Regions from separate parts of the Sphingobium sp. DN12 genome, predicted to be linked through region 3. Evidence: riboswitches for the same ligand, from Rfam matches in the RefSeq annotation. Region 3 holds a riboswitch; each other region holds the start of a gene.
The links. A riboswitch is a leader RNA that binds a small molecule or an ion and turns the genes downstream of it on or off. The one in region 3 is predicted to bind cobalamin.
Positions count from the first base shown of each region.

Region 1 (7,324 bases), 690 kb from region 3:
GGCGACCTCGCCCGCCGCCTTCGACACCGGCAGCCGGGTCAGCGCCTCCCGCAGCGCCGCATCGGCATCCTCGGCGCTGGCCGGCGGCGCCTCGCCGGGCGGGCCTACGATGACCACGATCTCGCCCTTGGGCGGGGCATCGGCATAGCGGGCGGACAGTTCCGTGAGCGTGCCAGTCGCCGTCTCCTCGAAGGTCTTGCTGATCTCGCGACTGACCGCCGCCTCGCGATCGCCCAGCGCCGCCGCCATCGCGGCCAGGCTGTCCGACAGGCGCGGTCCGCTTTCGTAGAAGACCAAAGTCGCGCGCAGCGTCACCACCTCGGCCAGCACGTCGCCGCGCGCCTTCGCCTTGCTGGGCAGGAAGCCCATGAACAGGAACCGATCGGTCGGCAGGCCAGAGAGCGTCAGCGCCGCGATCGCCGCGCTCGGCCCCGGCAGGGTCGTGATCTTGCGCCCGGCCGCCCGCGCGTCGCGCACCAGCTTGTAACCCGGATCGGAAATCAGCGGCGTCCCCGCGTCCGACAGCAGCGCCACCGATTCGCTCGCCATCCGCTCGATCAGCCGCTGCCGCACATTTTCGGCGCTATGGTCATGATAGGGAATCATCGGCCGATCCGACCCCGCATGGCGCAGCAGCCTTGCGCTGACCCGTGTATCTTCCACGGCGACCACGTCGGCCAACCGCAGGACTTCCGCCGCGCGCGGCGTAAGGTCTCCAAGGTTGCCGATCGGCCCCGCCACGATGTAAAGCCCAGGCTCAAGCCCGGATGCCAATATAGTTTCCATAAGGATCCCAGATGACAGAGACGGATGCCCCCCGGCAAGCGAACATGTTCGCGGCGATGAAGCGCAGCGCGCGATTGCTGTTCGTTGCCAGCACCATCATGCTTGCCGCCTGTCAGTCGATCGTGCCCAAGGGCCCCGGCCCCGCCCAGCCCACCGGTCCCGCCAAGCCGACCGGCCCGGAAGTGACCCAGGGCCTGCCGACCGACACCGCGCGCCACCGCGTCGCACTGCTGGTGCCGACCAGCGGCCCCAATGCGGGCGTGGGCCAGTCGATCGCCAATGCCACCACCCTGGCGCTGATGGACATCAAGACCGACAAGGTCCGCATCACCACCTATGACACCGCCACGGGCGCGGCGGCCGCCGCCAACCGGGCGCTGGCCGACGGCAACCGCCTGATCCTGGGTCCGCTGCTCGCCGATGACGCCCGCATCGTCGGGCCGATCGCGGCCAAGGCCAATGTCCCGGTCATCAGCTTCTCCAACGACACCAGCGTCGCGGGCAGCAACATCTTCCTGATGGGCTATACCCCCAACCAGTCGATCGAGCGGGTGATCGGCTTCGCCCGTGAAAAGGGCCTGTCCAATTTCGGCGCGCTGGTGCCGCGCGGCACCTATGGCGAGCGCGCCGGCAATGCGCTGCTGCGCGCGGTCGAACAGGCCGGCGGTACGGTCGTGTCGATGCAGACCTTCGACCGCACCCCCGCCTCGATCACCGCTGCGGTCAAGAAGCTGCAGGCCTCGTCCAGCTATGACGCGCTGCTGATCGCCGACAGCGGCCGGGTCGCGCTGCAGGTCGCGCCGATCGTGCGCAAGAATGGCGGCGCCAGTGCCCGCCTGCTCGGCACCGAAATCTGGAATACCGAAGAATCGCTGGCCGCCAGCCCCGTGCTGCGCGGCGCCTGGTATGCCAGCGTGTCGGACGGCCTCTATCGCCAGCTCGCGACCAAATATCGCACCCGTTACGGCAGCGCGCCCTTCCGCCTGTCCTCGATGGGCTATGACGCGGTGCTGCTGACGGTGCGGATCGCCCAGGACTGGAAGCCGGGTTCGCCCTTCCCGACCGCGCGCCTGCGCGATCCGGGCGGCTTTGCCGGCATCGACGGCGCCTTCCGCTTCAACCGCAACGGCATCGCCGAACGCGCGCTGGAAGTGAGCGAGGTCGGCGCCGGCACGATCAGCGTGGTCGATCCCGCCCCACGCGGCTTCGGCAATTAAGCAAAGGGGGCCGGAAGGCCCCCTTTTTCGTTACGGATCAGACCCGCGCCGTCGGCACGATCAGCGGCAGGCCGTCGCTGACGTCGATCCGCGCGGCGACGCCATAGACGGATGCCAGGCGCTCCGGCGTCAGCACGTCCATCGGCGCCCCGTCCGCCACCAGCGCGCCGCCATCCATCAGCAGCAGCCGGTCGCAATAGCGCGCCGCCATGGCGAGGTCATGCAGCACGGTGACGACCAGCGCCCCGCCCTGCGCCTGCGCCCGCAACAAGGCCATAACGTCGATCTGGTGGCCGGGGTCGAGCGCGGCGAGCGGCTCGTCGGCGATCAGCGCCGGCGCGCCCACCGCCAGCGCCCGCGCCAGCAGCACCCGCGCCCGCTCGCCGCCCGACAGCTCGGTCGCGATCCGGCCCTTGAAGCCGGTGACATCGGCGCGGACCATCGCGTCCTCGATCGCCGCGTCATCGTCGGCGGTCAGGCGCGACAGCGGCCCCAGATGCGGCAACCGCCCCAGCGCCACCAGCCGCTCGACCGCCAGGGGCCAGTGCAATGTCTGGCCCTGCGGCAGATAGGCGATGGACCGCGCCACCGCCGGGCGCGACAGCCGCTCGACCGGCGTGCCGTCCAGCAGCGCGCGTCCGGCGGCCGGCTTCACCAGCCCCAGCAGTGCCCGCACCAAGGTCGACTTGCCCGCGCCATTGGGGCCGATCACGCCGATCAACTGGCCCGGCGCCATGGACAGATGGACGCCACGCACCGCCAGATGGCGGCCCAGCCGGACGTCCAGTTGCTCGGTCGACAGGGTCACCATAGCCGCCGCTCCCGCATCAGGTGAATGAGGAAGACCGGCACGCCCAGCATCGCCGTCAGCACGCCCAGTTTCAGCTCGCTGCTGGTCGGGATGATGCGCACGCCGATATCCGCCAGGGTCAGCAGCACCGCGCCGCCCAGCATAGAGGGCAGCAGCAGCGCGGAAGGCGAGCGATCGGTCAGCGGCCGCACCAGATGCGGCACGATCAGGCCGACGAAGCCGATCGATCCGGTCACCGCTACCGCCCCGCCGACGCCGATCGCGACGCCCGCCATCAGCCGCAGCCGCGCCCGCGACAGGTCGACGCCCAGCGCCCGCGCGCCATCCTCGCCCAGGGTCAGCGCGTCGAGCGCGCGCCCGTCATAGAGCAGCAGCGCCGCACCGACCGCGATGCAGGGCAGCGCCAGCAGCAGATGGTCGATGCTGCGATTTTCCAGGCTCCCCATCAGCCAGCTCATAATCTCCATCGCGGCAAAGGGATTGGGGGAGAGGTTCAGCGCCAGGCTGATCCCCGCCCCCGCCAGCGTCGCGACGGCAATGCCGGCCAGGATCAGCGTCAACGGGCTTTCCGACGGCCCGGCAAGCAGGAACAGCGCGCCGATCGCCGCCAGGGCCGTGACGATCGCCAGCAGCGGCAACGCCATCGGATGCAGTTCGGACAGGCCGAAATAGAGCGCGATCACCGCCCCCAGCGCCGCCGCATTGGACACGCCGAGCACGGCGGGTTCGGCCAGCGGATTGCGCAGATAGCCCTGCAATGCCGCGCCCGACAGGCCCAGCATGCCGCCGACCAGCAGGCCGATCGCCATGCGCGGCAAGCGCAGGTCGATGACGATCGCGCGCGCCACCATGTCGCCGCCGCCCGCCAGCACCGCCAGGATGCGGGCCGGCGCGATCGTCACCGATCCCAGCGCGACCGACGCGATCGCCGCGACCAGCAGCAGGGCGATCAGCCCCGGCAGCAACAAAGGATGCCGCCGCCCGCTCATGCGCGCCGCCCCTTAGAAGCGGACACGCACGCCGCCATAGGCCGACCGGCCATAGGTGCCATAGCCATAGGCCGTGGCGTAATCCGCATCGAACAGATTGTCGATCCGGCCATAGACTTCCAGATGCTCGCCCACGGGGAAGGATGCGCGCAGCCCGGCCAGCGCATAGCCGTCGAGCCGGCGCGTGTTGGCCGTGTCGTCATAGCTGTCGCCGACCATGGTCAGGGTCGCGCCGGTCGACAGGCCGAAGGCCCAGAGATAGTCGGCCGACACACTGACCGCATTGGCGGCGCGGCGCGGCAGGCGATTGCCGTCGGTGACCCCGCCCGACCGGTCGCGCGCATCGACATAGGAGTAGGATGCCGCCACCGTCAGCGCCTCGACCGGCTTCAGCGTCAGCGTCGCTTCCACGCCCTTGGCGCGGGTCCGGTCCAGATTGCCATAGGTGTAGGTCGCATAATCATAGTTGATCTGGTTGCGGGTATCGCGCCGGAACGCCGTCAGCGACAGCATAGCCTTGTCCCCGTCCAGGCTCTGGTCGAAGCCGACATCATAGCTTTTCGACCGCTCAGGCCGCAGCGCGCTGTTGCCGCTATAGGTGTCGTAGAGCTGATAGAGCGACGGCGCCTTGAACCCCTCGCCATAGGAAAGGCGGATATTGGTCGCGCCGGCGTTCGGCGTGTAATTGGCGTTCGCGCCAAAGGTGGTCGCGCCGCCGAACTGGCTATGATCGTCATGGCGCAGCCCACCAGTGACGGCGAGGCCGGCAAGCGGCTTCACCACCGCCAGCGCATAGACGCTGTCGATGTTCGCCTTCGCGCTCGCTATGTCGCCAAAGCCGAAATACTCATAGTCCGGCCGCTCATGCTCATAGCCGAAGATCAGCTTGGCCTGATCCACCGGGGCATAGACGCCCTCATATTCGAACCGCAGATTGGTGCCCGAATAGCCATAGTCCGGGTCAGTGCCGCGCACGAAATAATAGTCGCGATCGTTGCGCATCCAGGTGACGGCGGCCCGATTGGTCAGCTTGCCGTCGAGCAGCGCCAGGTTGATCCCGGCATAGCCGACATATTGGTCCAGCTTGCTGACGTCGCTGCTGTCGGCCGGCGCGCCGAAGAAGCTGTCATAGTCGAGATCGGCATGGATATAGTAACCGCGCAGGTCGAGGCTGAGCGTGTCGGAAAAGGCGATCTTCAGCTTGGCGTTGGTGGCGATATTCTCATAGCCGTCCTTCTCCACGCCGCCGAACGACCGGCCGACCGAGGAAATGCCGTCGGTGTTGAAATAGGCGACGCCGACGCCGCCGGACACCGCGCCACGCGTGCCCGACACATCGGCCTTGGCGTTCAGCGTGTCGCTATAGCCATAGTCGGCCGAGGCATTGACCTCGAAACCCTCGCTCGGCGCGCCGGTCATCACATTGACCACGCCGCCGATCGCCTGACTGCCATAGACGACCGAGTTGGAGCCGCGCAGCACTTCGATCCGGCGGATATTGCCGGTCAGCAGATGGCCGAAATCATAGCCGTCGCCGATGCCGCTCGGGTCGTTGACCTTGACCCCGTCGATCAGCACCAGCGTCTGGGTCGTCTCCGCGCCGCGCAGCGACACGCCGGTCACGCCGCCGGTCGAGCCATTGCGGCTGAAGCGGACGCCCGGCGTGGTGGCGAGCAGATCGACGACATCGACCGCCTGGCGCGTCCTGATCGTGTCGGCATCGATCACCGTGATCGCCTGGCCGACCTCGTCGCGCGGCTGCGCAATGCCCGAAGCGGTGACGACGATATCATCGTCTTGTGCCAGTGCCGGCGTAGCGGCCAGCAGCGCGATCAGCGAAATCCCCAACATCTTCATTTTATCGTCCCCCGGCGTCCGTCGATTTGGAACCGGGGCGTCCGCACATGCGGTCGCTGCGTGAGGATCGGGAAGACGCCAGCGCCCCGCCCCACGCACCGATGCGGCCCCGGCCGCCATGGGCGTCGCTCGACGGAAACACCGCGCCATGGCCATCCCCTGGGCCAGGGCAAGAGCGACCAGACGCCGGCAGGTCTCCTGGCTCGCGGGTCAGGGCAGCGATGCGCCAGCCTTCCCGGACCTGTCGGTCCAGTGGCCGGTTCCGGCCCTCCCCTTTTGAAGAGCCTGGGAACCCTGCGCATCGCGCTCACCGCTTACAGTTGCAGGGACAGCCGCGGATTTGGAAGGGCTTTGCCCCCCGCACCGCATTCCCGTTTTCAGCCCTTGCGGGCACCGGCGCGATCATGCGCGCCGGGGCCTTTGACCGCCCCGGCGCGCCGCCCCCATAAGCCAAAGCACAAGCCCTGCCAAGCGGGCCAGGATCGCCCCGGCGGATCGTTGCGCGGCGCCGATGGGCGGCTATGCAGGGGCCTCTGACCGAAGGAGCCGACATGACCGATTCGCTTGCTATCACTGCCGCCGACGTCGCCGATGCCGCGCGGCTGATCGCACCGGCGGCGGTTCGCACCCCGCTGATCGAGAATGCCGCGCTCAACGATTTGTGCGGCCGGCGCGTGCTGGTGAAGTTCGAGGGTGCCCAGCATAGCGGATCGTTCAAGTTCCGCGGCGCCTATAACCGCCTCGCCCGCCTCGATGCAGCGGAACGGGCGGCGGGCGTCGTCGCATGGTCCTCGGGCAATCATGCCCAGGGCGTCGCCTTCGCCGCGCGCCTGCTCGGCATCCCGGCAACGATCGTGATGCCGGCCGATGCCCCAGCGATCAAGACCGCCAACACGCGTGCGATGGGGGCTGAGGTCGTCCCCTATGACCGCTTCACCCAGAGCCGCGAGGCAATCGCCACCGCCCTTGCCACCGAACGCGGCGCAACGCTGGTTCCCTCCTTCGACGATCCCTTCATCATCGCCGGCCAGGGCACGATCGGCCTGGAGATACTGGAGCAAGCGCAGGCCGTCGGCGCCAACCCCACCCAGATTCTCGTCTGCTGTGGTGGCGGCGGGCTGGTCGCGGGCACGGCGACGGCGGTCAAGGCCGCCCGCCCCGACATCGCCGTTTATGCCGTCGAACCCGCCGGCTTCGACGATACCGCCCGCTCGCTCGCCAGCGGCGTGCGGGAAAGTGTCGCGCCCGACGCGCGCAGCATCTGCGACGCGCTGCTGGCCCCCAGCCCCGGCGCGCTGACCTTCCCGATCAACCAGGCCCTGCTCGCCGGCGGCCTCGTCGTCAGCGACGATCAGGTGCGCGACGCAATGCGCTTCGCCTTCATCACGCTCAAGCTGGTGGTCGAACCGGGCGGCGCGGTGGCGCTCGCGGCCATGCTTGCCGGCCTCGCCCCGCCCACCGACGGCACCACCGCCCTCGTCATCTCCGGCGCCAATGTCGATCCGCAGGATTATGCCGCGATCATTGGCGGCCAGAACGCCTGACCGCTGGTCTTTTGCCCCGTCCCGCACTAAATGCGGCGCCATGATGAGCCGCTTTTCCAAGATGCATGGTCTGGGCAATGATTTCGTCGTGATCGACGCGCGCCAGGCGCCGGTCGCGAT
Region 1 is NZ_CP173717.1:64,846-72,169, reverse strand. Features, by position in the region: gene rsmI (16S rRNA (cytidine(1402)-2'-O)-methyltransferase) at 1-786, opposite strand, end outside; gene ACI6S0_RS00365 (penicillin-binding protein activator) at 798-2,003, shown strand; gene ACI6S0_RS00360 (ABC transporter ATP-binding protein) at 2,041-2,814, opposite strand; gene ACI6S0_RS00355 (FecCD family ABC transporter permease) at 2,808-3,803, opposite strand; gene ACI6S0_RS00350 (TonB-dependent receptor plug domain-containing protein) at 3,816-5,660, opposite strand; cobalamin riboswitch at 5,832-6,068, opposite strand; gene ACI6S0_RS00345 (threonine ammonia-lyase) at 6,212-7,204, shown strand; gene dapF (diaminopimelate epimerase) at 7,245-7,324, shown strand, end outside.
Region 1: another riboswitch for cobalamin. It lies ahead of ACI6S0_RS00350 (TonB-dependent receptor plug domain-containing protein); the one in region 3 lies ahead of cobW (cobalamin biosynthesis protein CobW).

Region 2 (7,324 bases), 210 kb from region 3:
CAGGCGATCGAATCGAGCGCGGAGAGGACGGCGGCATCGGCCTTCTTCGACACCAGCCAGTCGGCGATGTCGGCGCGCTTCTCGGCCGCATTCTTGCCGGCATAGCGATCCTCATGGACCACCAGCTTGGCGTCGCTGGGCGCCGGACGATCGGGCCAGACGGCATCGACCGGATTGGTGTCGACCGCAACCAGCTCGGCACCCTTGTCCGCCAGGGCCTGTGTGGCCTGCTTCACCCAGGCGCGGGTGTGCAGCCAGGAATCATAGCCGATGCGCGCGCCCTCGATCGCATGGTCCTTCAACCAGGCGGCGATCGAGGTCTGCGGCACGCTTTCATATTGCCAATAGGCGCCGTCCACCTGTTCACGCACCTGCAGCGTGTAGCGGCCGTCGACGAAGATCGCGGCCTCCTCCGGCAGGACCACGGCGCTGCCGGCCGAACCCTGGAAACCGGTCAGCCAGGCGAGCCGCTGGGCATAGGCGCCGACATATTCGCTCATATGCTCGTCGGTCAGGGGGACCACGAAACCATCGAGCTTCTGGCGTACCAGCTGGGCGCGCAGGGCCTTCAGGCGATCTTCATAACTGGACATCGAACTTCCCTTGGATCATTCCGGCCTCTTGCGTTGGCCATAATGCCGACAACATAGAGGGGCCGGCGCGCTTATTCCAGCGCAGCCCCCGTCTGGACCATGGATAGTTAATGACCGATCAAATGCAGCCGCCCCTGTCCCCGCCGATCGCCGAACGCCGCCCGCACAGTTTCGCGCATCATGGCATCACGGTGGACGATCCTTACGCATGGCTGCGCGACCCAGGCTATCCCGACGTCAAGGACAAGGATGTGCTGGCCTATCTGGAGGCCGAGAACGCCTGGTTCGAAGGCGCGATGGCGCCGCACAAGCCGCTGCTCGACACGCTGTTTCACGAGATGAAGGGGCGCATCAAGGAAGATGACCAGTCGGTCCCGCAGAAGGATGGCGACTATATCTACTGGCGCGCGTTCGAGACCGGGGCGCAATATCGCAAATGGTATCGCAAGCCCGCAGCCGGCGGTGACGACCAACTGATCCTGGACGAGCCGGCGCTGGCGCAGGGCCATGACTATTTTCGTCTGGGCGCCATGTCGGTCAGCCCCGACGGCCGCTATCTCGCCTATGCGATCGACACCAACGGATCGGAACGGTTCGAGGCGCGGATCAAGGATCTGTTTTCGGGTGAAATCCTGCCCGAAGTCATTCCCGACACATTGTCGTCGCTGGTGTGGACCAGCGATTCAAAGGGGCTGCTCTATGGCTTGGCCAATGAAAATTGGCGGACCGACAATGCGCGGCTGCACTGGCTGGGCCAGGATGTGGCGAGCGACGTCGAGCTGTTCCATGAGGATGACGAGGGTTTCCGCGTCTCGATCGGCCTCACTTCCTCGGAAAAATGGATCGTCATCGCGACCGGCGACCATGTGACCAGCGAAGCCTGGCTGGTGCCCGCCGACAATCCGACCGCGACGCCGCTGCTCGTCGCCGCGCGCCAGGCCGGCCGCGAATATGATGTCGATGAGCATGAGGGCACGCTCTATATCAAGACCAACGACACCCATCCCAATTTCCGGCTGGTGAAGGCATCGCTCGACGCGCCCGACCAGTGGGATGAGGTGATCGGCGCCGACGCGCATTTCTACCTGACCGATTTCACCCTGTTCAAGACCTTCTACGTCACCGAAGGGCGGCAGGATGGGCTCGACCAGATCGAGCTGCGCGATTATGCGACCCATGCGGCAAAGCGCATTCCATTCCCGGAAGCCAGCTATTCGGCGAGTCTCGACGACAATCCCGAATATGAGGTGACGAAGCTGCGCATCGGCTATGAATCGATGGTCACGCCCGACACCATCTATGATTATCATCTGGCAACGGGTGAGCTGGAGGTGTTGAAGGTCCAGGAAATTCCCTCGGGCTATGACGCCAGCCGCTATGCCACCGAGCGGCTGATGATCCCGGCGCGCGACGGCACGCAGATTCCGGTGTCGATCGTCTATCCCGCGGATTTCCCCCGCGATGGCAGCGCGCCGCTGCACCTTTATGGCTATGGCGCCTATGGTCTGGCGATGGAGCCGGGCTTTTCGACCAGCCGCCTGTCGCTGCTGGATCGCGGCTTTGCCTTTGCCATCGCCCATATTCGCGGCGGCGACGACATGGGCCAGCAATGGTATCTGGACGGCAAGCTCGACAAGCGCACCAACACCTTCACCGATTTCGTCGATGTCGCGAAGGGGCTGATCGATCTTGGCTATTCGGCCAAGGGCAGGATCAGCATTTCGGGCGGATCGGCCGGCGGCGAGCTGATGGGCGCAGTCATCAACTCCGATCCCGACCTGTGGGGCGCGGTGGTGGCACATGTGCCGTTCGTCGATGTGCTCAACACCATGCTGGACGAAACGCTGCCGCTGACGCCGGGCGAATGGCCCGAATGGGGCAATCCGATCGAGGATGAGGCCGCATTCCGCACGATCCAGAGCTATGATCCCTACACCCATGTCAGTGCGCAGGACTATCCGCCGCTGATGGTGACGGCCGGGCTGAACGACCCGCGCGTCACCTATTGGGAACCGGCGAAGTGGGTGGCGAAGCTGCGCGCGACCAAGACGGACAGCAATATCCTGCTGCTCAAGACCAATATGGGCGCGGGCCATGGCGGCAAGTCGGGCCGGTTCGAGAGCCTGCACGAGACCGCCGAGGAATTTGCGTTCATCCTGTGGCAGCTGGGAGTGGAAGGCTGATGGCGTCGAGCTTCACCAAGCAGTTCACCGCAAGGCCCGAGCATATCGATGTGCTGGGCCATGTGAACAATGCGGTGTGGGTGCAGTGGATGGAGCAATTGTCGGTCGAACATTGGATGACCGATGCCGATCCGGCCCATGTCGACGCCTATATCTGGGTCGTGACCCGGCATGAGGTTGATTATCGCGGTAACGTGACCGAGGGCGATGTCGTATCGGGCCGCACCTGGATACCGGAAGGGCCGCGCGGCGCGCGGTTCGACCGGCTGATCGAGTTCACCGGGCCGGACGGCAAGGTGAAGGTGTCGGCCAAATCCACCTGGGCGATGATCGACAAGGAAAGTGGCCGGCTGATGCGGGTGCCGGCGGAAGTCGCCGCCAACTTCATCGAGGGCTGAGCCGGCCCAGCTTCAGCGGGCGCTGACGGCCTGGGAGAGGGCGCGGGCCGCCTGCACATAGGCCGGTCCGCCGCACACGGTCCAGGCCTGGGGCAGGCTGATGCGCGCTATGTCGCGCAGCACCGGATGGTGCAGCATTTCGGTGCCCTGGTCGGTGATCCGGTCGGTCGCGCTCTCGACGATCAGATAATCGGGCCGGGCCGCGACCATCTCCTCCAGGCTGACCTGCGCGATCGCCGGCTTGCCAAGGTCGGCGGCCAGGTTGCGCAGGCCCGCCCGCGTCATCAGGTCGTCGACCAGCGTGCCGGTGCCGGTCATGTAGCCGCGCCGCTGATAATAGGCGGCGACCTTCGGCTTCGGTGCGCGGGGCAGGGCGGCAAGCTCCCGGTCCATCCGCGCGATCATCGCTTCGCCGCGGTCGGCATGGCCAGTCGCCTGCGCCACGGTGCGGATCGACGCGATGATATCGGCATAGCTGTCCGCGCTTTTCAGGTCGACGGCGGGATAATGCTGGGCCTTGAGGATCGCGATTGCCGGATTGCGCCGCGCCGGCATGCCGATCACCAGATCGGGATTGGTCGCCAAAATCTGTTCGGCCGATCCGTCGAGGATGGGCAGGCCCTTCGTTACGGCAGCCACCGCCGACATCTGCCGATCGCCGGCATTATGGGTCAGGCCGGCAATCTGGTCGCGATCGGCCAGCGCCACCAGCAACTGGTCGGCGCACAGGTTGAGCGACACGATCCGTTGCGGACGTTTGCCTGCATTGGCAGGCTGGCGCGCGGTGGCCGCCCATAATGTGGCACCGCCGATCAGGGCGATCATCAGGGCGATCATCCCCTTGCCGGGGCCGATGGGCGCAAAAATCCGCATGGCCATCTCCCTTAGCCCGCGCGCTCCGCCAGGCAAGGAAGATTGACGCTCCAGTCGGGCTCGCCTATCGCCCGGACTGCGACAGGTTCCCCGGCAGCGGGGATGAAAAGGGAATGGGGTTCAAGACCTCGGCTGCCCCTGCAACTGTGAGCGGCGAGCTTTTGTGCCATATGCCATTGGGACCGCAAGGTTCTGAGAAGGCGGCATGAATCAGCGATGACCCGCGAGCCAGGAGACCTGCCCGTCGCGGTCGTCCTTCGCGCGGACAGGGTGTGCCGAGCGGACGGGGGTGAACCCGCGTGGCGACAGGTGGACCGCAAATTGCGGGGACCATGTCGCGCCCGGCCGGGCACCGATATCGTCCCTGGGATGCGGTCCCTCGTCCGGGGGCTCATGTGTTCAAATATCTGACTTTCTGTTCTTTCCTTCTCTCCACCACCGCTTTCGCCGAAGAGGCGCAGCAGGCGCCACCGCCCGATGCCGCTGCCGATGCCGGCGCATCCTCGATCCTCGTCACCGCGACCCGCCTCGCCACGCCGGCCGACCAGGTGCCGGCCTCCGTCACCGTGCTCGACAAGGCAGCGATCGACCGGGCGCAGGATCTGGGCGTCACCGAATTGCTGCTGCGCACGCCGGGCGTCAGCATCTCGCGCAATGGCGGCTATGGCACGGCGACGTCGCTGCGTATCCGTGGCGCCGAGTCCGACCAGACCGTAGTGGTCATTGACGGGGTGAAGCTCAACGATCCGTCCTCGGCCGGCGGCGGCTATAATTTCGCAAACCTGCTGGTCGGCGACGCCTCGCGCATAGAAGTGCTGCGCGGTCCCCAGTCGACCCTGTGGGGCAGTCAGGCAATCGGTGGCGTCGTCAATGTCGTCACCGCCATGCCCGAACAGCCGCTGGAGGGGAGCTTCGATATCGAGGCGGGGTCGCGCGACACGGTCAGTGCCCGTGCGGCGCTGGGCGGCAAGACCGGCCCGGTCAGCTGGCGGATCGGCGGACAGAGCTTCACCACCGAGGGCATCTCGGCGATCAGCCCGGCCTTTGGCGGCAAGGAGAAGGACGGCTATACCAACCGCAGCGTCACCGGCCGGGTCGAGGTTGCGCTGGCGGACGGGATCAGCGCCGACCTGCGCGGCTATTATTCCGATGGCCGGGTCGATTTCGACGCCACCAGCGCGGACAGCCCGGCCTATGGCACCAATCGCGAATTTGTCGGCTATGCCGGCCTTAACGTCGCGCTGCTCGACGGCCGCTTCCGCAACCGCTTCGGCTATGGCTATACCGACACCGATCGCGACAATTACGACCCGCGCAACCCGCGCAAGCAGAGCTTCGACGCCGCCGGTCGCAACCAGCGGCTGGAATATCAGGGCAGCTTTGCCATCGCCGACGGCTGGACTGCGTTGTTCGGGGTGGAGAATGAGAATAGCCGCTTTCGCAGCGTGTCGCCTTCGGCGTCGCTTTCGGTGCCGATTCCCGACCCGGCCCGCGGCAAGGCGGAGATCACCAGCGTCTATGGCCAGCTCAATGCCCAGCCGATTACGGGCCTGACCCTGACCGGCGGGCTGCGCTATGACGATCATAACCGCTACGGCGGCCGCACCCTCTTTTCCGCCGGGGGCGTCTGGGCGCTGCCGACCGGGACGGTGCTGCGCGCCAGCTATGGCGAGGGCTTCAAGGCGCCGACCCTCTATCAGCTCTTTTCCGAATATGGGAACCAGGCGCTCGATCCCGAACGCGCCCATGGCTGGGAAGCGGGCGCGGAGCAGCGTTTCCTTGGCGAGAAACTGCGGCTGGGCGCGACCTGGTTCGACCGGACCACGACCGACCAGATCATCTATAATAGCTGTTCCACCAGCTCGACCGATCCGCTCTGCTTCACGCCCGGCACCACCACCCGCCGCTATGGCTATTATCTCAATGTCGCGCGCGCCAAGGCGCATGGCATAGAGGCGCAGGTGGCGGTCGAGCCGGTCAAGGGGCTGACGATCGACGGCAATTACAGCTGGACCGTGGCGGAGGATCGTTCGGACGGCACCGCGAACGAAGGCAATTGGCTGCCGCGTCGGCCGCGTAACAGTGCCAATGGTTCGATCAGCTATGCCTGGCCCTTCGGCCTCACCACCGGCGCGGCGGTGCGCTGGTCCGGCCACAGCTATGACAATGCGGCCAACACGACGCGGCTGGACGACTATACGCTGGTCGACCTGCGCGCCGAATATGCGTTCACCCCGGCGTTGCGCCTGTTCGCCCGCGTCGAGAATCTCTTCGACGAGAATTATATGACGGCCTATCGCTATGGCACGCTCGGCCGCAGCATCTATGCCGGCTTCCGGGGGCGCTTCTGATGCTGCGCCCCGTCGAACCCGGCCCCGCCATTGTCGCCTGCAATACCTGCCGTCATTCACCGAAGATGCGGGAGGACGGGGAGGGCGTGCGCGGCGGGGCCCGATTGGCGGAGGCGCTGCGCAGCGTGCAGGCCTCCGACCCGCGCTATGCCACCGTCGCGGTGCAGGACATGCCTTGCCTGTTCGCCTGCCAGGATCATTGCACCGTCCATCTGCGCGCGCCGGGCAAGGTCGGCTATGTAATGGGGCGGTTCACCCCGGATGCCGATGCGGCGCGCGCGATCCTCGATTATGCCATTGCCTATGCCGCCAGCGAGCATGGCCGCGTCGCCTTTCGCGAATGGCCCGAAGGCGTGAAGGGCCATTTCATCACCCGTACCCCGCCGGAAGGATTTGTCGTCGAATGAGCTTCGCCTCGATCACCGATTTCGAAAATGCCCTGGCCAATCTGCCGCCGGCCGAGGAACTGGCCAGCGCGGCGGCACGCGCGCGGCAGGCGGAACTGACCAAGCCGCTCGGCGCGCTCGGCCGGCTGGAGGATGTCGCGATCTTCATGGCAAGCTGGCAGGGGCGCGCGGTGCCGCGCCTGAAGCGGGCGCGTGCCGCGATCTTTGCCGGCAATCATGGCTTCACCGTCCATGGCGTCAGCGCCTATCCTGCCGCCGTGACCGCGCAGATGGTCGCCAATTTCGCCGCCGGCGGCGCGGCGATCAACGCCCTGGCCGGCGTGGCCGGGCTGGAACTGGCGGTGCGATCGATCGATCTGGACCGGCCGACGGCGGACTTCACCATCGCCCCCGCCATGACCGAGGAGGAGTGCCTGACCGCGCTGTCGATCGGCGCGGCGGCGGCCGAAGAGGATCTGGACCTGCTGGTCGTGGGCGAAATGGGGATCGGCAATTCGACCGCCGCCGCCGCCCTGAGCG
Region 2 is NZ_CP173717.1:4,472,820-4,480,143, forward strand. Features, by position in the region: gene ACI6S0_RS21235 (aminopeptidase P family protein) at 1-593, opposite strand, end outside; gene ACI6S0_RS21240 (S9 family peptidase) at 704-2,776, shown strand; gene ACI6S0_RS21245 (acyl-CoA thioesterase) at 2,776-3,174, shown strand; gene ACI6S0_RS21250 (ABC transporter substrate-binding protein) at 3,187-4,047, opposite strand; cobalamin riboswitch at 4,114-4,306, shown strand; gene ACI6S0_RS21255 (TonB-dependent receptor plug domain-containing protein) at 4,443-6,398, shown strand; gene ACI6S0_RS21260 (DUF1636 domain-containing protein) at 6,398-6,805, shown strand; gene cobT (nicotinate-nucleotide--dimethylbenzimidazole phosphoribosyltransferase) at 6,802-7,324, shown strand, end outside.
Region 2: another riboswitch for cobalamin. It lies ahead of ACI6S0_RS21255 (TonB-dependent receptor plug domain-containing protein); the one in region 3 lies ahead of cobW (cobalamin biosynthesis protein CobW).

Region 3 (7,324 bases):
GCCGCCGACCTGGCGCCGCAGCGCATCGCCGACACCATGGCCTTCATGTTCGAAAGCCGGATGGTGCTGCGCCCGACGCGCTGGGCGATGGAAAGCTCGCTGCTGCAACCCGATTATGATGATTGCTGGTCTGGCTTCCGCAAGGCCCAGCTGCCCCCGATGAACGAGACCCCATGAGCTATTGGCAAACCGACGAAACCCATGATCCCGCCCGCACCAGCTGGGTTGCGAGCGCGCAGGATCATGGCGACTTCCCGATCCAGAACCTGCCCTATGGCCTGTTCTCGCCCGCAGGAGCTTCGCCGCGCGCCGGTGTCGCGATCGGCGACGCCATATTGGACCTGGCCGCCTGTGTCGGGGCCGGGCTGATCGATTGCGCGCCGCTGCTGGAAGGCCAGCTCAACGCGCTGATGGCGCTGCCGGTGGCGGAGCGGGTCGCCCTGCGCCGCCGGATCAGCGCGCTGCTGTCGGACCCGGCCCATCGCTTGGCGGTCGAGCCGCTGCTGCACCGGGCGGCGGACTGCATGCTGCATTTGCCGGCGCGGATCGGCGATTATAGCGACTTCTATGTCGGCATCCATCACGCCAACAATATCGGCCGCCAGTTCCGGCCCGACAATCCGCTGCTGCCCAATTATAAATATGTGCCGATCGGCTATCATGGCCGCGCCTCCTCGATCCGTCCGTCGGGTGATCCGCTGGTCCGTCCGCGTGGCCAGCGTAAGCCGCCCGAGGCCGATGTGCCGGTGGTCGGCCCGACCGCCCGGCTCGATTATGAGCTGGAACTGGGCGTGTGGATCGGCGCCGGCAATGATCTGGGCAGCCCGATCCCGATCGGCCAGGCGGCCGATCATGTCGCCGGCTTCTGCCTGCTCAACGACTGGTCGGCGCGCGATTTCCAGGCGTGGGAATATCAGCCGCTCGGGCCCTTCCTGGCCAAGAATTTCCATTCGACCATTTCGCCCTGGGTGGTGACGCCCGAGGCGCTGGCGCCGTTCCGCATCGCCCAGCCGCCCCGGCCGGACGGAGACCCGGCGCCGTTGCCTTACCTCAGCGATGCCGATGATCAGGCTCATGGCGCGCTGGCGCTGACGCTGGAAGTCTATCTCTCGACCCAGGCGATGCGCGACGCAGGCCAGCCGCCGATGCGGCTGAGCCAGGGGCCAGCGAGCAACATGTACTGGACCGTCAGCCAGATCGTCACCCATCATGCCTCCAATGGCTGCAACCTGATGCCCGGCGATCTGCTCGGCAGCGGCACCATCTCCGCCCCGACGCGCGAGGGCTATGGCAGCCTGATGGAGATCAGCAGCGGCGGCCGCGAGCCGATCAGCCTGCCATCGGGCGAGACGCGCTGCTTCCTGGAGGATGGCGACGAGGTGACATTGCGCGCCACCGCGTCCGCCCCCGGCCATGTGTCGATCGGCTTTGGCGAATGCCGCGCGACGGTCGTGCCGGCGCGATGAGCGACCTCACCCTTCATGGCTATTGGCGATCGAGCGCGAGCTATCGCGTGCGGATCGCGCTGGCCCTGAAGGGTGTCGACTATGCCCAGGTCACCCATGATCTGCGCAGCGGTGCGCAGCGGGCGCCCGATTATCGAGCGCTGGCGCCGCAGGGGCTGGTGCCAGCGCTGGTCGATGGCGACAGCGTGCTGACGCAGAGCGGCGCGATCCTGGAATGGATCGAGGCCCGCTGGCCGCAGCCGCCCTTGCTGCCCGCCGATCCGGGCGATACGGCGATCGTCCGCGCCATGGCCGCCATCATCGCCTGCGATATCCATCCGCTCGGCAATCTGCGCATATTGCAGGCGCTGCGGCAGGATTTTGGCGCCGATGAGGATCAGGTCCGCGCCTGGATCGCCCGCTGGACCGGCGAGGGGCTGGCCGCGCTCGAAACATTGGTCGCGCGCCATGGTGGCACCCATGCCTTCGGGGACAGCCCCAGCTTCGCCGACTGCCATATTGTGCCCCAGCTCTACAATGCCCGGCGCTTCGGCGTCGACCTGACGCCCTTTCCGCGGCTGTGCGCCGTGGACGCGGTGGCATGCGCGCTCCCCGCCTTTGCCGCCGCGCACCCCGATCGCCAGCCCGACGCCGACATATGAGCGACGCCGACACGCGCCTGTTCGCGACGCCGGCGGGCGTGCGCCTTTGCCCGATCGAGCAGATCGCCGATGGCAAGGCGCGCAATTTCGTGTTGCAGATGCGCGCCGGCCGCTTCCATGGCTTTGCCGTGCGGGATGGCGATCATGTCGCCGGCTTTGTCGATCAATGCCCCCATGCCGGCCTGCCGCTGGCCCAGCAGCTCGATGATTATCTGACCCCGGATGGCAGCCATATCCGCTGTAGCTGGCACGGCGCCCTGTTCCGCCGCACCGATGGCGTCTGCGTCGGTGGGCCATGCGTCGGTCAGCGCATTGCGCCCTGGCCGCTCGCCATCGCCGATGGCTGGATTGTCACCGCTGCCCAAAGCGACTAGGAACCGGCCCAGGGACGGCGCTTCGCATCGTCCCGACATGATCGCGCCGGTGCCCCCACGGGGGCTTAAAATGGGAAGGCGGTGCGGATGCCATGGCATCCAAGTCCGCAGCTGTCCCTGCAACTGTGAGCGGCGAGCGTGATGAACAAAGCTGTCCCCGATGCGGGATCAGCAGCCACTGGGCCGGACGCTAAATCCTGCGAGGCCTGGGAAGGCCGTTCCTCCCGCTATGACCCGCAAGCCAGGAGACCTGCCGGCGTTTAGGTCGCTCTTGCTTTGGTCCAGGGGATGGCCGGGGCACGGTGTTCCGTCTGAGCGACAGGTTGGCGGCTGGAGCCGCGCGGTCACGCATCTGCGGGCGAACAAGCGCCCGTCCGCGATGCCGGCCGGCCGTGCGTGCGCGCCCGGTTCGCTCCCGCCCCGGTTGCTCCGGCGCGCGAGTATTTGTCATGGCCAACACTGCATCTGCCAAGATTCCGACCACCGTCATCACCGGCTTCCTGGGCGCGGGCAAGACCACGCTGATCCGCCACCTGCTGGAAAATGCGAAGGGGCGCCGCCTCGCCCTCATCATCAACGAATTTGGCGATGTCGGTGTCGACGGCGAACTGGTGAAGGGCTGCAATGACGCCGCCTGCCCCGAAGAGGATATTGTCGAGCTGGCCAATGGCTGCATCTGCTGCACCGTGGCCGACGATTTCCTGCCGACCATGACCGCGCTGCTCGACCGGCCGAGCCCGCCCGACCATATCATCATCGAAACCTCTGGGCTGGCCCTGCCCAAGCCGCTGGTCAAGGCCTTCCAATGGCCCGACATCCGCACCCGCGCCACGGTCGACGGCGTCGTCGCGCTGATCGACGCCGATGCGGTCGCCGCCGGCCGCTTCGCCACCGATGAGGCCGCGCTGGCCGCAGCGCGCGCCGCCGACCCCAATCTGGACCATGACAGCCCGCTGGAGGAATTGTTCGAGGATCAGCTCGCCTGCGCCGACATGGTGGTGCTGAACAAGAGCGACCTGGTCGATGCCGACACGCTGGCCGCGGTCGAGGCGCAGGTCGATGCCGAGACGCGGCCCGGCGTGAAGATCGTCCGCGCCGCCCATGGCGCGGTCGACATCGGCGCGCTGCTGGGCATCGTCGCGGCAGCGGAGGATGATCTTGACGCCCGCCCCTCGCACCATGAGGCGGAGGGCGAGGATCATGACCATGATGATTTCGACAGCTTCGTCGTCGGCGGCGATGCGGTCGCCGATCCCGACACGCTGGTGCAGGCGCTGTCCACGCTGATCGCCACCCATGATGTGCTGCGCGTCAAGGGCATGGTCGCGGTCGCCGGCAAGCCGATGCGCCTCGTCGTGCAGGCGGTCGGCCCGCGCATCCAGCATTTCTTCGACCGTCCCTGGCAGGCGGGGGAGGCGCGCCGCACCCAGCTGGTGGTGATCGGCCAGAAGGGGCTGGACCGCGCCGCGATCGAGACCGACATCCAGGCCGTGCTCGGCTGATGCATCTTCTGTCCGCCACGCCGGGAACGATCAGCGACGGCGAGGAGGCGATCGACCTCGATCAGCCGCCCGGCGACATCGTCATCCTGACCGTGGCGGACAGCGACCTGGCCTGTTTCGCCGCTGCCGCCGCGCGCCTGCCCGATGATGCGCCGAGCGTGCGGCTGGCCAATCTGCTGCAGCTCAGGCATCCCTATTCGGTCGACCTCTATGTCGAGAAGGTGATCGCCAAGGCGCGCTTCGTCTGCGTCATCCTGCTCGGCGGCAAAAGCTATTGGCCCTATGGGGTGGACGAGATTGCGCAGGTCGCGCGCGAACGCGGCATCGCCTTCGCCGCGATCGCCGACGGGCGCGAAGGCGACCCGGCGCTGGATCGTGCCTCCACTGTGCCGGCGGCGATGCGCGAGCAGCTGCGCGACTATCTGCGCCAGGGCGGCACCGCCAATGCGCTGTCCTTCCTGCGCTGCGCCGCTCGGCTGACCGGCGCGGATGCGGGCGAGCCCGACCATCCGCTGCCGATTGCCGATGCGGGCCTCTATCTGCCCGGCCATGACCGGCCCGGCGTGGCCGAACTGCGCGCGACCTGGGTCGAGGGGCGGCCGGTGGCGCTGCTGATCTTCTATCGCGCTTTGGTGGTGGCCGGCACGCTGAGCGCGGTCGATGCGATGGTGGCGGCGCTTGGCGCGCGCGGCTTCAATGTCGCCGCCGTGCATGTCCGCGCGCTGCGCGAGCCGTTCGTGCGCGACTGGCTTGGCGGGCTGCTGGCCGACATCGCGCCCGACATCATCGTCAATGCGACCAGCTTCGCCGCCTCGTCGTCGTCCGAACCGCGCGTATCGGGCATCTTGGAACAGGCCGATTGCCCGATCCTGCAGACCGCCTTTGCCGGGGTCGAGGAAGGCAGCTGGCGCGGGTCCGCCCGTGGCCTTGGCCCGCGCGACCTGGCGATGAATGTCGCCCTGCCCGAAGTGGACGGCCGCCTCTTCACCCGCGCCGTGGCCTTCAAGGCGGCCGAGCGGTTCGATGAACGCACCCAGTGCGGCATCGTCGTGCCGCGGGTGGCACCCGACCGGGTCGCCTTCGTCGCCGATCTGGCACGCAACTGGGCGGCACTGCGCCGCACTGCGCCGACCGAGCGCCGGGTTGCGCTGGTGCTGGCCAATTATCCCAATCGCGACGGGCGGATCGGCAATGGCGTCGGCCTCGACACGCCGGCCAGCGCCGCCGCGATCCTGCGCCGGCTGGGCGAGGCCGGCTATGCGATCGGCGACGCTCCGCGCGACGGCGCCGCGCTGATGCGGCTGATGACCGGGGGCGTCACCAATGATCTGGCGTCGCTGGATCGGTCGGGCGAGGTCAGCCTGTCGCTTGATGTCTATCGCGCCGCCCTTGCCGCTCTGCCCGCCGGCGCGCGTGACGCCATGGTCGATCGCTGGGGACCGCCCGAGGCCGATCCCTTCGTGCGGGACGGCGCCTTTCGCCTTGCCGTCCATCGCTTCGGCCATGTCGCGATCGCGGTGCAGCCGGCGCGCGGCTATAATATCGATCCCAAGAGCAGCTATCATGACCCCGCGTTGCCGCCGCCGCACGCCTATCTCGCCTTCCATGTCTGGCTGGCTCAGGATTTCGGGGCGCAGGCGCTGGTCCATGTCGGCAAGCATGGCAATCTGGAATGGCTGCCGGGCAAGGCGGTGTCGCTTTCGGCCGATTGCTTCCCCGAAATCTGTGCCGGGCCGGTGCCGCAACTTTATCCCTTCATCGTCAATGATCCGGGCGAGGGGACGCAGGCCAAGCGCCGCATCGGTGCGGTCATTCTCGATCATCTGACCCCGCCGCTGACGCGGGCGGAAAGCTATGGCCCGCTCAAGCAGCTCGAAGCGCTGGTGGACGAATATTATCTCGCCGCCGGCATGGACCCGCGGCGGCTCGACCGGCTGCGCCGCGATATTATCGACCTGGCCCGTAGCCAGGGGCTGGACAAGGATGCGGGCGCCGCCGGTGATGATGACGACGCGCTCGCTGCGATCGACAATTATCTGTGCGAGCTCAAGGAATTGCAGATCCGCGACGGGCTGCATGTCTTCACCGCCTCGCCGGAAGGGCGGCTGCGCCGCGACCTGCTGATCGCGCTGGCGCGCACGCCGCGTGGCCTGGATCATCCGGGGCAGGCCTCCTTGCTGCGGGCGCTGGCCGATGATCTGAGGCTCGGCTTCGATCCGCTCGATTGCATGCTGGGCGCGCCGTGGGATGGGCCGCGTCCGCCCGCCTTGGCGGACTTATCCACAGATGCCTGGCGCACCCATGGCGACATGGTCGAGCGGCTGGAATTGCTGGCGGCGGCGCTGGTCGATGGCGCGGCGCCGGTCGGCCCGGCCAGCGCGGCCGTGCTGGCGGCGATCGCCGATGATCTCGCGCCGCGCGTCGACGTCTGTGGCACGCGCGAGGCGGCGGCCCTGCTGACCGGCCTCGACGGACGCTTCGTGCTGCCGGGGCCATCGGGCGCGCCGACGCGCGGCCGGCCCGACGTGCTGCCGACCGGGCGCAATTTCTTCTCGGTCGATACCCGCGCCGTGCCGACCGCCGTCGCCTGGGATCTGGGCCAGCGATCGGCGCAATTGCTGGTCGATGATTATCTCCAGCGCGAGGGCGACTATCCCCGCGCCATCGCCCTGTCCGCCTGGGGCACGGCGAACATGCGCACCGGCGGCGACGATATTGCGCAGGCCTTGGCGCTGATGGGCGTGCGGCCGCGCTGGGAATGGAGTTCGGGGCGGGTCGTCGGCTTCGAGATGATGACGCTGGCCGAGCTGGGCCGACCGCGCGTCGACGTGACATTGCGCGTCTCCGGCTTCTTTCGCGATGCCTTCCCCGAACAGATCGACCTGATCGACAGCGCCGCCCGCGCGGTGATGGCGCTCGATGAGCCGGACGAGGATAATCCCGCCGCCGCCCGCCATCGCGCCGAACAGGCGGCGCTGGTGGCGGACGGCGCCGATGCGGCGGAGGCCGCACGCCGCGCCGGCGCCCGCGTGTTCGGATCGAAGCCCGGCGCCTATGGCGCAGGGTTGCAGGCGATGATCGACGAGAAGATCTGGCACAGCCGCGCCGATCTGGCGAACGTCTATCTCGACTGGGGCGGCTATGCCTATGGCGCAGGGGTGGAGGGCGACAGTGAGCGCGCGCTGTTCGCCACCCGCCTCTCCCAGGCCGACGCGGTCGTCCAGAATCAGGATAATCGCGAGCATGACCTGCTCGACAGCGACGATTATTATCAGTTCGAAGGCGGCATCGCCGCCGCCATCGAGCATCTGAAAGGCGGAAAGCCGCTCAGCTATCATAAT
Region 3 is NZ_CP173717.1:4,267,287-4,274,610, forward strand. Features, by position in the region: gene hmgA (homogentisate 1,2-dioxygenase) at 1-177, shown strand, start outside; gene fahA (fumarylacetoacetase) at 174-1,466, shown strand; gene maiA (maleylacetoacetate isomerase) at 1,463-2,107, shown strand; gene ACI6S0_RS20255 (Rieske (2Fe-2S) protein) at 2,104-2,481, shown strand; cobalamin riboswitch at 2,512-2,753, shown strand; gene cobW (cobalamin biosynthesis protein CobW) at 2,931-3,983, shown strand; gene cobN (cobaltochelatase subunit CobN) at 3,983-7,324, shown strand, end outside.